DNA from 4 places in the Clostridium sp. DL-VIII genome. Region 2 is predicted to be linked to each of the others. Evidence: riboswitches for the same ligand, from Rfam matches in the RefSeq annotation. Region 2 holds a riboswitch; each other region holds the start of a gene.
The links. A riboswitch is a leader RNA that binds a small molecule or an ion and turns the genes downstream of it on or off. The one in region 2 is predicted to bind S-adenosylmethionine.

Region 1 (3,184 bases), 1.9 Mb from region 2:
TAAAATCAAGTAAAATGCGTTCTTTATTAACTATGCTTGGAATAATAATAGGAATATCCGCTGTTATAGGCATTGTTTCTATTGGAAGTGCAATCACTGCTAAGGTATCAGGAGAACTAGATAAGTTAGGTGCTAATAATATGCAGGTTTATGTAAGGGAAAAAAGTATAGACGGTTCTAGTCAAGGTGGTTCGAGCAAGAGGCCTGATGATAGTGATCTTGTATCTCTAGATCAAATAAATGCACTTCATGATGCATTCTTTGATAGAATAAGCAGTATAAGTATATCAGCCCAAGAAGGAAGTGGTAAAGTAAAGGATGGATATCTATATGCGAATGTAACAACTGTTGGAGTAAACGATGGTTTTAAGGATGTAAATAATATAAAGATGCTTAGTGGAAGATTCATTTCAGATAAAGATGTTAAAGGAATAAAAAAGAGTGCTGTAGTTTCTGAAAAGCTTGTTAATAATATATTTAAGGGAAAGTCAGATCCTTTAGGTAAAGAAATTAAGGTTTATATACAAGATGATATTGAAACATATGTTATTGTTGGGGTGTACAAGTATGAACCGCCATCATTTTTAGAGGGAGGTGGATCTACAGCAACTGAAAAAGATATACAGACAGATGTATATATTCCTGTAACAACGGCCAAGGTTAATCAAACAAATAAAAATTATTCTTATTTTATGATTAAACCTAGTCCTAATGCTGATTCAGATAAACTAGTTAAAGATATAAAGAAATACACGGATAAATTGTATAAGAGTAATAAATATTGGGAGTTACAAGTTTCTAACCTTAAAAATGAGGCGGAATCAATTACTTCAGTACTAGGAATGATATCTATGGGAATATCTGTAATTGCGGCCATAGCATTACTTGTAGGTGGGATAGGAGTAATGAATATAATGCTTGTATCGGTTACGGAGAGAACAAGAGAAATAGGAACAAGAAAAGCCCTTGGTGCAAAAAGCAGCCACATAAAAATGCAGTTTATAACTGAATCGGTTATAATATGTTCAATAGGTGGTGCAATAGGAATAGTACTTGGAATCAGTATGGGGATAATTGCTTGTATAGTATTAAATTCACCAATATCAATATCAATTCCAACAATTTTAATAAGTTTCACATTTTCAATGGCAATTGGTGTATTTTTTGGATATTATCCAGCTAAAAAGGCAGCTAGTCTTGATCCAATTGAAGCTTTAAGATATGAATAGAAGTTTAGAATATATGTATAAAAGGTGATTTTTGAGAGTAATTCAATAATTATTTTTAAAAGATCATCTTTTAAAAATTTATTTTACAGAAAACTTATAAATTTACTGATATTTATTGACAAGGATTTTTAACTATGTATAATTAATATTAATAAAAGAATATTTATATAAGTTAATCTTATTAAGAGCGGTGGAGGGACTGGCCCTTTGAAGCCCGGCAACCTGAGAAAATTTTTAAAATGAATTTTTTCGTTGGTGCTAAATCCTGCAAGAGAATATCTTGAAAAATGAGAGGAATTAAGTCTTATTAGAACTTATGACTATGCAGTCACTTCTTGTTTGAGAAGTGACTTTTTTTATTACTATAAAATAATAAAAATATTATTAGCTGATAAGTTATAACTTATAAATAAATATTAAATAATAACTAATAAAGCATTAAGTAAGATATAAATTTAAGGAGGCAAGAAAATGGCACTAAAAAAATCTTTTGAAACAATTGCAGTAAGTGGGGTATCAGGTGGGGACAAAGTTACCGGAGCAATAAGTTTTCCAATATATCAGTCAGCTACATTTAAGCATCATGGACTCAATAATAGTACAGGATATGATTATTCAAGAGCTCAAAATCCAACACGCGAAGAAGCCGAAAAAACACTAGCTGTTTTAGAAGGTGGGGAATCAGCAATAGGATTTTCGTCAGGAGTTGCAGCGGTTAATGCCTGTATACACTTATTTAAATCTGGGGATCATATAATTTTATCTGATGACTTATATGGAGGTACATATAGGTTGTTTGATGACATTTATAGAGATTTTGGGATAACAGTAACTTTTGTTGATACAACAAACATTAATTATATATTAGACTCTATAAGAGAAAACACAAAAGCTGTTTTTATAGAAACTCCTTCGAATCCAATGATGAAGGTGACAGACATAGAAGCAGTAGCAGAAATAACTAAGGAAAAAAATCTACTATTAATTGTGGACAATACTTTTTTAACACCTTATTATCAAAAGCCATTGGAATTAGGTGCTGATTTAGTAATTCATAGTGGAACAAAATTTTTGGGTGGACACCATGATTTATTGGCAGGATTTATAGTTGGAAATGATGAAGAAATTTTGCAAAAGCTTAGAAAGATTCATATGTCAACAGGAGCAACATTATCTCCATTTGATTCATGGTTGGTCTTAAGAGGATTAAAGACATTACATATAAGATTAGATAGATCTCAAGAAAATGCAATAAAGATAGCAAAATTTTTAGAGAAAAGTTCTAAAGTAGAAAAAGTTTATTATGTTGGTTTAGAGAGTTCAGAAGGATATGAGATAAATAAGAAACAATCAACAGGTTTTGGAGCAACACTATCTTTTAGAGTCAAGGACAAAGCATTAGTTCCTAAAATCCTAGAGAGTGTTAAAGTCATAAGATTCGCAGAAAGTTTAGGAGGAGTGGAAACCTTAATAACATATCCATTTACTCAAACTCATTCAGAGATTCCAGAAGAAATAAAGCAAAGGTTAGGTGTAGATGAATATCTATTAAGATTATCAGTAGGAATAGAAAATATTAATGACTTAATAGGTGACTTAGACAACGCAATTAACTAAGTTCAGAGTTAATAATTAAGAGTTTAGGAAGAAAAGCTGACGGCTTTTCAAAAACATAATTTTAAAATTTAAAGAATTTACGTAGCAAATTAATCAATAATTGTTAACTGTTAATTGCTAACTGTTAACTGAATAAGAGGGGTGTAATTATGAATTTTGGAACTAAATTAATACATGCAAGTGGAGATATAGACCCTACAACAGGGTCTGTAAGTACTCCAATATATCAAACATCAACATTTCATCAATTTGATATAGAGAACTTCGGAAAATATGATTATGCAAGGTCAGGAAACCCAACAAGAGATGTAGTAGAAAAAATAATAGCAGAACTCGAG
Region 2 (3,184 bases):
GTTCCGCAACATCCTCCAATAATTCTAACACCAGAATCTATAAAACCGCATAAAGTATCTGCGAATTCTTCTTTAGTAACATCATATCTTGTCTCATTTCCTATTGATAATGTCGGAAGTCCTGCATTTGGCTGAACCATTACTGGTATATGGGCTATACTGCATATTTCCTCAATTACAGGTTTTAATTGTTTTGGTCCAAGAGAGCAGTTAACCCCAAGTGCATCAACTCCTAAGCCTTCCAAGACAAGCACCATAGCTTCTGGGGAGCACCCTGTAAAAGTTCTTAGGTTTTCTTCAAAGGTCATAGTACAAAACACAGGTAAATCTGAGTTTTCCTTGGCTGCAAGTATTGCTGCTTTAAGCTCATATAAATCAGTCATTGTTTCAATCAGGATTATATCTACCCCTGATTTAGTTCCTTGAATTACCTGGCGCTTGAAAATCTCATATGCTCTATCAAAACCTAGAGTACCCATAGGCTCTAAAAGTTCACCTATCGGACCAATATCTAAAGCAATATATGTATTGCTGTCACCTTTAGCTCTTTTAGCAATCTTTACTGCTGCATCTACTGCATCTTCAACTTCTAAATTGCAGAGTTTAAGCTTAAGTTCATTGGCACCAAAAGTATTTGTTGTTATCACATTTGCTCCACTATTTATATACTCTTTATGAATTTCCTCTATAATATATGGCTCCTTTATATTTAAAAGTTCCGGATTTTCTCCAAGTTTTAAACCTTTTTTTTGAAGCATTGTTCCCATTGCTCCATCAAAAATTAATATGTTATCCTTTATATATTCTTTAAGCCCCACAGTTTTCTCCCTCTCTTCTAAAGCTGCAATTCTCATAGTTATTACATTCTTTGCAGCTCTTCTTTTTCTTTTTAATTCCATTATCAATTATTCCTATTATAGCCGTAACAGATTTTCTAGGAAACAACAAATTATTTTCAGATACAGTAAGTCCTATTTTCCTTTGAGCATCTAATGACCTTAAAAAATTATTTTGTACATCTAAGGGTAAATCTCCATAGCCTGGACTATACCTAAAAGTTATATCCATACCTTCTTGAATAGCTTTTTCCTTTATATTGATCTCTACTATATCGCAAACTTCTTCAACTGCAGTTGTAGCACAAGCATCTAATATAAGCGCTCTTGTTAAATTAGTTTTCTCATACAATCTAGTTTTCCTTTCAATTTCATTTCCTAATGTTACAGCCATAAGTACGCATTGTTTCGAATTTTTTAAATGTTCCCGTATATCCTTTCCTTTCAAAATCAAATTAGTAGTAATAACTTCTACGCCTTCATCGTCTTGCCTTATATCATTATAACTATACACAACTCTAGGCATAATTATCTTTTTGATTTCCTCTCTGCATTCATGAATCATTATACTAATGTTTTTATCTATATCCTGTCCCTTATAGCCAAGATACCTAAGAACTTCTTCCCTATTTATATCTAATTTCAAAGATTCTATAATAATGCCCCCCCTTATACAGTTAACAGTTAGCAGTTAGCAGTTAACAATTTACAGTTAAATGCTGCTTAACTTTAAATTTTAAAAACCTTGCTTAGATAATCTACATTTTACAGTTAAATGCTGCTCAGCTCTAAATTTCAATAGTTATATTAAAATTGTGCTTAGGTGATTTACAGTGCACAGTTTTCTATTTTTAGTTCTATTGTTTTTTGCATAATAAAAAGCCTAAAGGCATTCCTTTAGGCTTAAAAGCAATCAAAAACACCTTATCTTTCAGCTCTATTACGCTGCAGGATTTAGCACCTTATATATAAATATATCGGTTGCTGGGTTTCTTCGGGCCAGTCCCTCCACCACTCTTGATAAGTCTTATAATTAATTATTATATCTTTGAAAATCTTACTTGTAAAGATTTCATTTCTAAATTTTAGTTACTTGTCTTATATTATTTATCTATTACTTCTTAACTAATAATAAAATTATGGATAATATACTAAAAGTTAAGCTGATTAACATTATGTATTTAACAACTTGAACAGTAGTAAAGCCTTTTTCTTCTAGTCTAAAATGTATTTGACTTCTATCTGCCTGATAAACTGGTTTCCCTTCAGAAAATCTTTTAAATATAACAAATAAATTATCAAAAATCGGTACTGCTAACGCTAATATTGGTATAAACAAACTTAAAACAGTTGCCTGCTTAAATGCCCCTTCTAATGCTGTGATACTTAAAATAAATCCTAAAAAATTTGCTCCTGAATCCCCCATAAACACTTTTGCAGGGAATTTATTATAATATAGAAATCCCAAAATAGTTCCCACAAGCATTATAGATACTACTGCTGATTCATCTTGATTTAATATTATTGCTGCTGCAAAAAAAGTTGCTGCTGATATTAAGGATAAACCTCCTGCTAACCCATCCATTCCATCAGACCAATTAATTACAGTGGTAACTCCAAATATCCAGGTTATCGTAAGTATAAATTTCACTACTGGACTAAATTCTATATAAGAACTTGTAAATGGATTTGTAAATCCTCCAAAAAAAATGTTTGCTTTAAATACTAAAATTGCAGATAACAATTGAATAACAAGCCTAGGAAATATGGCAAATTCCTTTCCCTTTGTCTTATACCAATCATCAATTAATCCTATTAATAATATCATAGTAGCTGCAACAAGCACTGTTACTTGCTTGTATGGGTGATCTTCGTCTTTATAAAACATAAAATATGATATAAAAAATCCAATGTATAAAGCTATACCTCCGCATAATGGTGTTGGCATTTTATGCTGTTTTCTTTTATTAGGCTTATCCGTAAACTGTACTTTATTAGCTAGCTTCATAAGAAAAGGCATGGTAATTAATGCTCCTAAAAGAGATACTACCATTGCTAAAATATAATTCATCTTTTCTACTCCTTAGTTAAGTCTATGAAAGTAAATTATATCCAAATGTTCCATCTTGGCTTACTTCCTATTTGATTATACTATTAAAGATATGGTATATCAATTACAAAATTATTAAGGTTATACCCTAAAACTATTTATATTTTTTATTCTGTTTTGATATCACATCCAAATTCTTCGTAGATTATATTGCTAATGGGGATTTCAAATGCTACAATTTAATAGAAACAAATGTAAATAAGGTTTTACTAAATACAGTTATATAGTTTATTATTAA
Region 3 (3,184 bases), 3.2 Mb from region 2:
AATTGTTGCAGGGCATACTCATCTAAAGGTTAATGACTTAACTAAAAAGAATCCTGAAGGTAAAATCGTTCCAATAGTTGAATCAACTAAAGGGGCAACAGGAATTGCACAAATAAATATCAATGTTGATTCAAATGGGAAAGTTTCTGGGCTTTCAACAAAGAATGTTGATATAGATAATAGTATACAAGATGATCCAGACATAGTTAATTTAATCAATCCATATGAAGATGCTACAATAAAATATGTAAACACAAAGATTGGAACTTCAACTGGAGAATTTACTGGAAAGGATCAAACTAGTAAGCCGACAGCAATTATGGAATTAATTAATGAAGTTCAAAAAGAAAGTGCAGGAACACAATTGTCTATAGCAGCACCATTAAGTGAAACTGCATATATACCAAGTGGTGATATTACCATTAAAGATATGATGGCGGTTTATGTTTTTGAAAACTTTTTATATGGAGTTAAGATGAACGGCAGACAGTTAAAAGATTGGATGGAATATTCAGTTAGGTATTATGCCCAAACAAGTGGAAATAATTCAGCAATAACTAAAGATTCAGTATTAAATATTCCTGATTATAACTTAGATCAACTATATGGTGCAACTTATGATATAGATTTAACTCAGCCTGCATGTACTGTTGATAAAGAAACTGGAAGAGTTATTTCAGGAAATAGAATAAAGAACTTAAAAGTCAATGGAGTAGAGGTAAAAGATTCAGATGAATTTACTGTTGCAATCAATAATTACAGATATAATGGCGGTGGCGGTTTTATGAAGGCAGCAGGATTGAGCAATACTGATCCAAGCATAGTAACTTATGATTCTGGCAAGGCTCTTGGTGATGATGGACAGGTAAGAAGCTTAATGACAGCATATATAAAAAAACATGTAGAAATATCTCCTAAATGTTCAGCAAATTGGAGCACAGTAACAAGTATAGCCAAAGAAAAAAATGTAGCTTAAATCACATGAAACAATAAAAAAGATGATAGAATAGAAAGCCATGCATAAACAGATTTCTCTAGTATATGCATGGTTCTATTTTAGAAATTTATAAGTATTTACTTTGAAATAATCGTTTGTATTGGAAATTATTTTAAATTAGGAAAAAGTTCTTGCAAAATAATTACAGAATATATATAATAATTATAGTAATCCGAGCATAATGCTTTGAATTGAATAAATTAATTGGATTTTGTGGTTGGTTTTTAGATGTTGACAAATGAAAAAATTGTTTATATAATCATTTAAGAAACTAAATTAAATAATCTGATGTCTTATCAAGAGTGGTGGAGGGACTGGCCCTATGAAACCCGGCAACCGAAATATTGTTTATCTCAATATTTATATGGTGCTAATTCCAGCAGCAGAGTAGCTGAAAGATGAGAGGATAAATTTGAGTGGTATTTATGCGCTGGAGATTTATTCTCTGGCGCTTTTGTTTTGAGGTGCATTATTAAAGTGATTAATAATTATTTTATTTTGCTGCCTTAGTTATCCGGAAACTAACAAAACAAAGTCAAAGGAGGAAATGTGTTTTGATAGAAATTAAACACGTAATTAAAAATTTTGGGGAAGCACAAGTTATAAAAGATGTATCGCTAAACATTAAAGAAGGCGAAATTTATGGAATAATAGGTCATAGTGGTGCAGGAAAATCTACATTACTTAGATGCATTAACGGTCTTGAATCTTATGATGGAGGATCAATAAATGTAATGGGGAAAGAAGTTTCTTCATTAGATGGCAGAAGTTTAAGGGAATTTAGAAAAGATTTGGGGATGATTTTTCAAAATTTCAATCTTATGCAGAGAAAGAATGTTTTTGATAATGTAGCTCTTCCACTTGAAGTGTGGGGATATAATAAAAACGAAATCAAGGACAAGGTATCAAGATTACTGGATTTAGTTGGATTAAAAGATAAAAAATTAAGCAAGCCATCCGAGCTTAGTGGTGGTCAGAAACAAAGAGTAGCAATAGCAAGAGCATTAGCATTAGATCCTAAGGTATTACTTTGTGACGAAGCGACATCAGCTTTAGATCCTAAGATTACAAAAGATATTTTGGCATTACTTTCTAAGATAAATAAAGAACTAGGAATTACAATAGTCATGGTTACTCATCAAATGGAAGTAATAAAAGAAATATGTGAAAAAGTTGCATTATTAGATGGTGGAGAAATAAAAGCAGAAGGAAGAGCAGAAGATTTATTCTTAAAGCCTGGAAAGTCTCTTAAGAAATTCTTGGGTGAAGAAGATGATGAATTATTACCTGATGAGGGAGTTAATATTAAGCTATTCTTCCCAAGTGATTCATCAGAAAATGCGCTTATAACCAAAATGGCAAGAGAACTCGAAATAGATTTTTCAATAGTTTGGGGTAAGCTTGAAAGATTTAGAAGTGAAGTACTAGGGGGGCTTGTAATAAATATTAAAGAAGAAGATAAGGACAAGGTTATAAAATATCTTGAAAATAGAGATATCTTATTGGAGGTAATTGAATAATGAATGCGATAATAGTAAAAGCTTTAATAGAAACATTAGAGATGGTTTTTGCATCAACTATTGGTTCACTTATTTTAGGATTCATACCTGCAATAATCTTAACAGTTACTGCAAAGGATGGATTAAAACCTAATAAAGTTGTTTATACTGTTTTAGATTTAATAATTAATATATTAAGAAGTTTTCCAGTTATCATATTAATGGTTGCAATAATACCTTTAACTAGATTTATTGCTGGAAAATCAATAGGGACAGAGGCAGCTATTGTTCCACTTACGATTGCAGCAGCTCCATTTGTAGCAAGAATAATAGAATCAGCACTTAGAGAAGTTGATAAAGGAATGATTGAGGCAGCAAAATCCTTTGGGGCATCAAATACTCAAATTATATTTAAGGTTATGCTTAAAGAAGCAATTCCTTCAATAGCATCTGGAATAACACTTACAATAATAAGTATTGTTGGGTATTCAGCAATGGCAGGAACAATTGGAGGCGGAGGACTTGGTCAAGTAGCGATAAGCTATGGTTATCAAAGATTCCAAACAGATTATATGGTAGTAACATGTATTGTCTTAATTATAGTGGTACAAGGACTACAGCTTATAGGCAATTATTTTTACAATAAATTATCAAAGTAGGGGGAAATAAACATGAAGAAAAAATCAAT
Region 4 (3,184 bases), 1.4 Mb from region 2:
TATGCTTCTTGCAAGCTGCGCTCCTTCAATTGGAGTAAATTTGATATTTTTAGGATTTTCAGCAACATCTTTTTCAGTCGCTTTTGTTTCATCGATATTATCCTTTAATTTAATAACTCCATTGTCTTTTAATAATTTTAAGGCTCTTGCTAAGTTTGATGCATCATTTGGTATTGCTACTTTTGCTCCATCCTTTAATTGATCTAAAGAAGTTATTGTATTTGAGAATATCCCCATTCCAAGAGTTGGTACAACTATTACTGGTGAAATATTCAAATTATTATCTGCGCTGAATTTTTTTAAATACTCAGTATGTTGAAATAAATTTGCATCTATTTCCTTGTTATCTAATGCTTTATCCGGTTGAATGTAATCACTAAATTCCTTAGTTGTAACTGTATATCCCTTAGCTTTGAGCACTGGAGCTAACGCTTCCTTAACCATATCCCCATAAGGTCCTGGGCAAACACCTACTACAATATTCTTATTTCCTTCTTTGCTATCTGTTTTTGCACTTTCTTTACTGCTTCCGCAAGCAGCTAAGCTTGCTCCTATTGTTCCTAAAACAACTAGTACTGCTAACTTTTTTAAAATCTTCATTTTTTATTCCCCCTGAAATTTATTGTTATTGTATTTAATCCCCAATGTATTGTAACTATAGCTTTTATCATTGGTGTAATTAACTATTTATTTTTTATATTCCTTAAGTTTTTCAAGTCTCTTAAGAGCTTCTTTTAAAGTTTCTTCCTTCTTAGCAAAATGAAATCTTATATAATTATTTACTTTTTCTCTGAAGAAGCTTGAACCGGGAACTGCTGCTACTCCAATTTCTTTTGCAAGCCACCTGCAGAATTCATAGTCGTCCTCATATCCAAATTCAGATATATCAACCATGACATAATATGCTCCTTGAGGTTCATAATACTTAAGCCCTATTTCATCTAATCCACTTAAAAATAATTTTTTCTTATTTTCATAGAGTTCATTTAGCACTTCATAATACTCTTCTCCAAATTCTAATCCCTTAATGGCCGCTTCTTGAAGAGGCGCTGCTGCTCCTACTGTTAAAAAGTCATGAACTTTCTTACAATTTTCTATTACTGCTTTACTGGCTATAATATATCCAAGCCTCCAGCCTGTAATTGAATATGTTTTTGATAAAGAGCTGCAGGATATGGTTCTTTCAAACATTCCGTCTAGTGCTGCTAAATAAGTATGCTTGTATGGCTTAAATATTATGTGCTCATAAACTTCATCAGTAATTACAAAAGTATCATATTCTTTAGCAAGACTTCCTATATATAAAAGCTCCTCTTCAGTAAATACCTTACCTGTAGGATTTGATGGATTGCAAAGTATAAGTGCTTTTGGCTTTTGCTTAAATGCATTTCTTAAATCTTCTTTATCAAATTTAAATGCTGGTGGCTTTAGTTCAACATATATAGGTTTTGAACCTGATAGAATTGTGTCCGCAGTATAATTTTCATAAAATGGTGAAAATACTATAACCTTATCGTCTGGATTGCATACACTCATCATTGCGCACATCATTGCTTCTGTGCTTCCACAGGTCACCAGTACATTTTCCTCTGGATTTATATTAATTCCCATGAACTTTTCTTGTTTTAATGCTAATTTCTCTCTAAAGTTTTGCGCTCCCCATGTAATTGAATATTGGTGAGGTCCTTTATCTGAAACTTCCTTTAATCCATCTAATATTTCTTTTGGTGGATCAAAGTCTGGAAATCCTTGTGAAAGATTTATTGCTCCATATTTATTGGCTATTCTTGTCATTTTTCTTATTATAGATTCTGAAAACCAATCTAACCTATTGCTTAATTCTGGCATATTTTTTCCCCCATTTTTATTTATTTCTATACTTTAATAATTCTTATCAAAATAGTCACATATATTTTGATATAAAAATCTCCATTTCACATTAACAGCAAAATAAAGATTGAATGCATGAAAGTAAATAATAGATTGAAATTTATGAAAAATACTTCATTCTATACTATGTTTATTATTTTGCGCCTAAAGCTTATTAAAAATAAAGCACTAGAGATTAAACTCTAGTGCATCATCGCATAAAAATTTGCTCTCTTATCTTTCAGCCTAAACTGCAGGATTTGGCACCTAATTATTTGTATTTTATAATCGGTTGCCGGGTTTCACGGGGCCAGTCCCTCCACCACTCTTGATAAGTTATTTAATTTTCGTTTTTTCCTATAGGATTAGTATATGTTTGTTTTATTATAATGTCAATACCTTCATTAGATATTATCAACATTTATTATATAATCTATAATAATAATAAGATTTTTCATATTCTTCACCAGTATTTACAACATGCTTTGTTCCTTGTTTTATGAAGCCGCATTTTTCAATTACCCTTTGAGATTGAACATTATCTGGTTCTATTATTGCAATTATATAATCTAGCTGAAAATTATTCAGTGCCCATATAGTTATGGCTTTGGAAGCTTCTGTTATATATCCTTTATTACTCAAGTTTTCTGTTATGAAATAGGCCAGCTCAGTCTCATTATTTACTTCTTCCTTATTTTGTATCGCTATCATTCCTATTAATTTTCCATTATCTTTAAGAGTTACAGCAAGACATACTCTTATATTTTCTTTATCTATGCTCTTATATTGCTCAATCAACGCCTTCAGCCATTCTTTTCTGACTTCCATTGAAACTCCCCAGTCTGGCATCCATTTTAATATGTATTGTTCACCGCATATTTCTTGCAGCTTTGACGCATCATCATTATTAAACTTTCTTAATATAAGTCTTTCTGTTTCTATACAAATATTCATAATTTTCCTCTAAGCTTTCGTATTTATTTTTCCTATTCTTTTTATAATTTACTTAATACTTCAATATTTTAAGAAATACAAGTCAAGCATAACCAAAGCTGAAATTATTAGTTGCTAAGTTAAGCTATAACCTTTCTTATTTCCATTAGCATTAACTTTACTATATATTTTTCTCTGATATCTATTCAAGCCCAAAAATTATTCCACCTTATTTTTTATCCCATTTAACTATAATAAAATGGCCATTTATAACAATTATCCACAGATTTAAATTTATTATAAATTCTAAAGAATAAAAAAAGTGATGATATTTTACCGATATCATCACTATCAAGCTTACTTTAATACGCCACTTTCACTA

Region 1: it holds a riboswitch for S-adenosylmethionine, as region 2 does, so the genes downstream of both, CDLVIII_RS02760 (PLP-dependent aspartate aminotransferase family protein) here and CDLVIII_RS11310 (vitamin B12 dependent-methionine synthase activation domain-containing protein) in region 2, are expected to answer to the same signal.
Region 3: it holds a riboswitch for S-adenosylmethionine, as region 2 does, so the genes downstream of both, CDLVIII_RS25940 (methionine ABC transporter ATP-binding protein) here and CDLVIII_RS11310 (vitamin B12 dependent-methionine synthase activation domain-containing protein) in region 2, are expected to answer to the same signal.
Region 4: it holds a riboswitch for S-adenosylmethionine, as region 2 does, so the genes downstream of both, CDLVIII_RS17740 (pyridoxal phosphate-dependent aminotransferase) here and CDLVIII_RS11310 (vitamin B12 dependent-methionine synthase activation domain-containing protein) in region 2, are expected to answer to the same signal.

What each region holds. Positions count from the first base shown of each region.
Region 1 covers NZ_CM001240.1:566,564-569,747, forward strand. Annotated here, with positions in the region: gene CDLVIII_RS02755 (ABC transporter permease) at 1-1,229, shown strand, start outside; SAM riboswitch class I at 1,405-1,523, shown strand; gene CDLVIII_RS02760 (PLP-dependent aspartate aminotransferase family protein) at 1,701-2,846, shown strand; gene CDLVIII_RS02765 (aminotransferase class I/II-fold pyridoxal phosphate-dependent enzyme) at 2,996-3,184, shown strand, end outside.
Region 2 covers NZ_CM001240.1:2,474,316-2,477,499, reverse strand. Annotated here, with positions in the region: gene CDLVIII_RS11315 (homocysteine S-methyltransferase family protein) at 1-818, opposite strand, end outside; gene CDLVIII_RS11310 (vitamin B12 dependent-methionine synthase activation domain-containing protein) at 808-1,491, opposite strand; SAM riboswitch class I at 1,758-1,863, opposite strand; gene CDLVIII_RS11305 (MraY family glycosyltransferase) at 1,951-2,907, opposite strand.
Region 3 covers NZ_CM001240.1:5,697,439-5,700,622, reverse strand. Annotated here, with positions in the region: gene CDLVIII_RS25945 (5'-nucleotidase C-terminal domain-containing protein) at 1-976, shown strand, start outside; SAM riboswitch class I at 1,288-1,402, shown strand; gene CDLVIII_RS25940 (methionine ABC transporter ATP-binding protein) at 1,552-2,517, shown strand; gene CDLVIII_RS25935 (methionine ABC transporter permease) at 2,517-3,155, shown strand; gene CDLVIII_RS25930 (MetQ/NlpA family ABC transporter substrate-binding protein) at 3,168-3,184, shown strand, end outside.
Region 4 covers NZ_CM001240.1:3,844,054-3,847,237, forward strand. Annotated here, with positions in the region: gene CDLVIII_RS17735 (MetQ/NlpA family ABC transporter substrate-binding protein) at 1-600, opposite strand, end outside; gene CDLVIII_RS17740 (pyridoxal phosphate-dependent aminotransferase) at 688-1,848, opposite strand; SAM riboswitch class I at 2,101-2,207, opposite strand; gene CDLVIII_RS17745 (GNAT family N-acetyltransferase) at 2,284-2,823, opposite strand.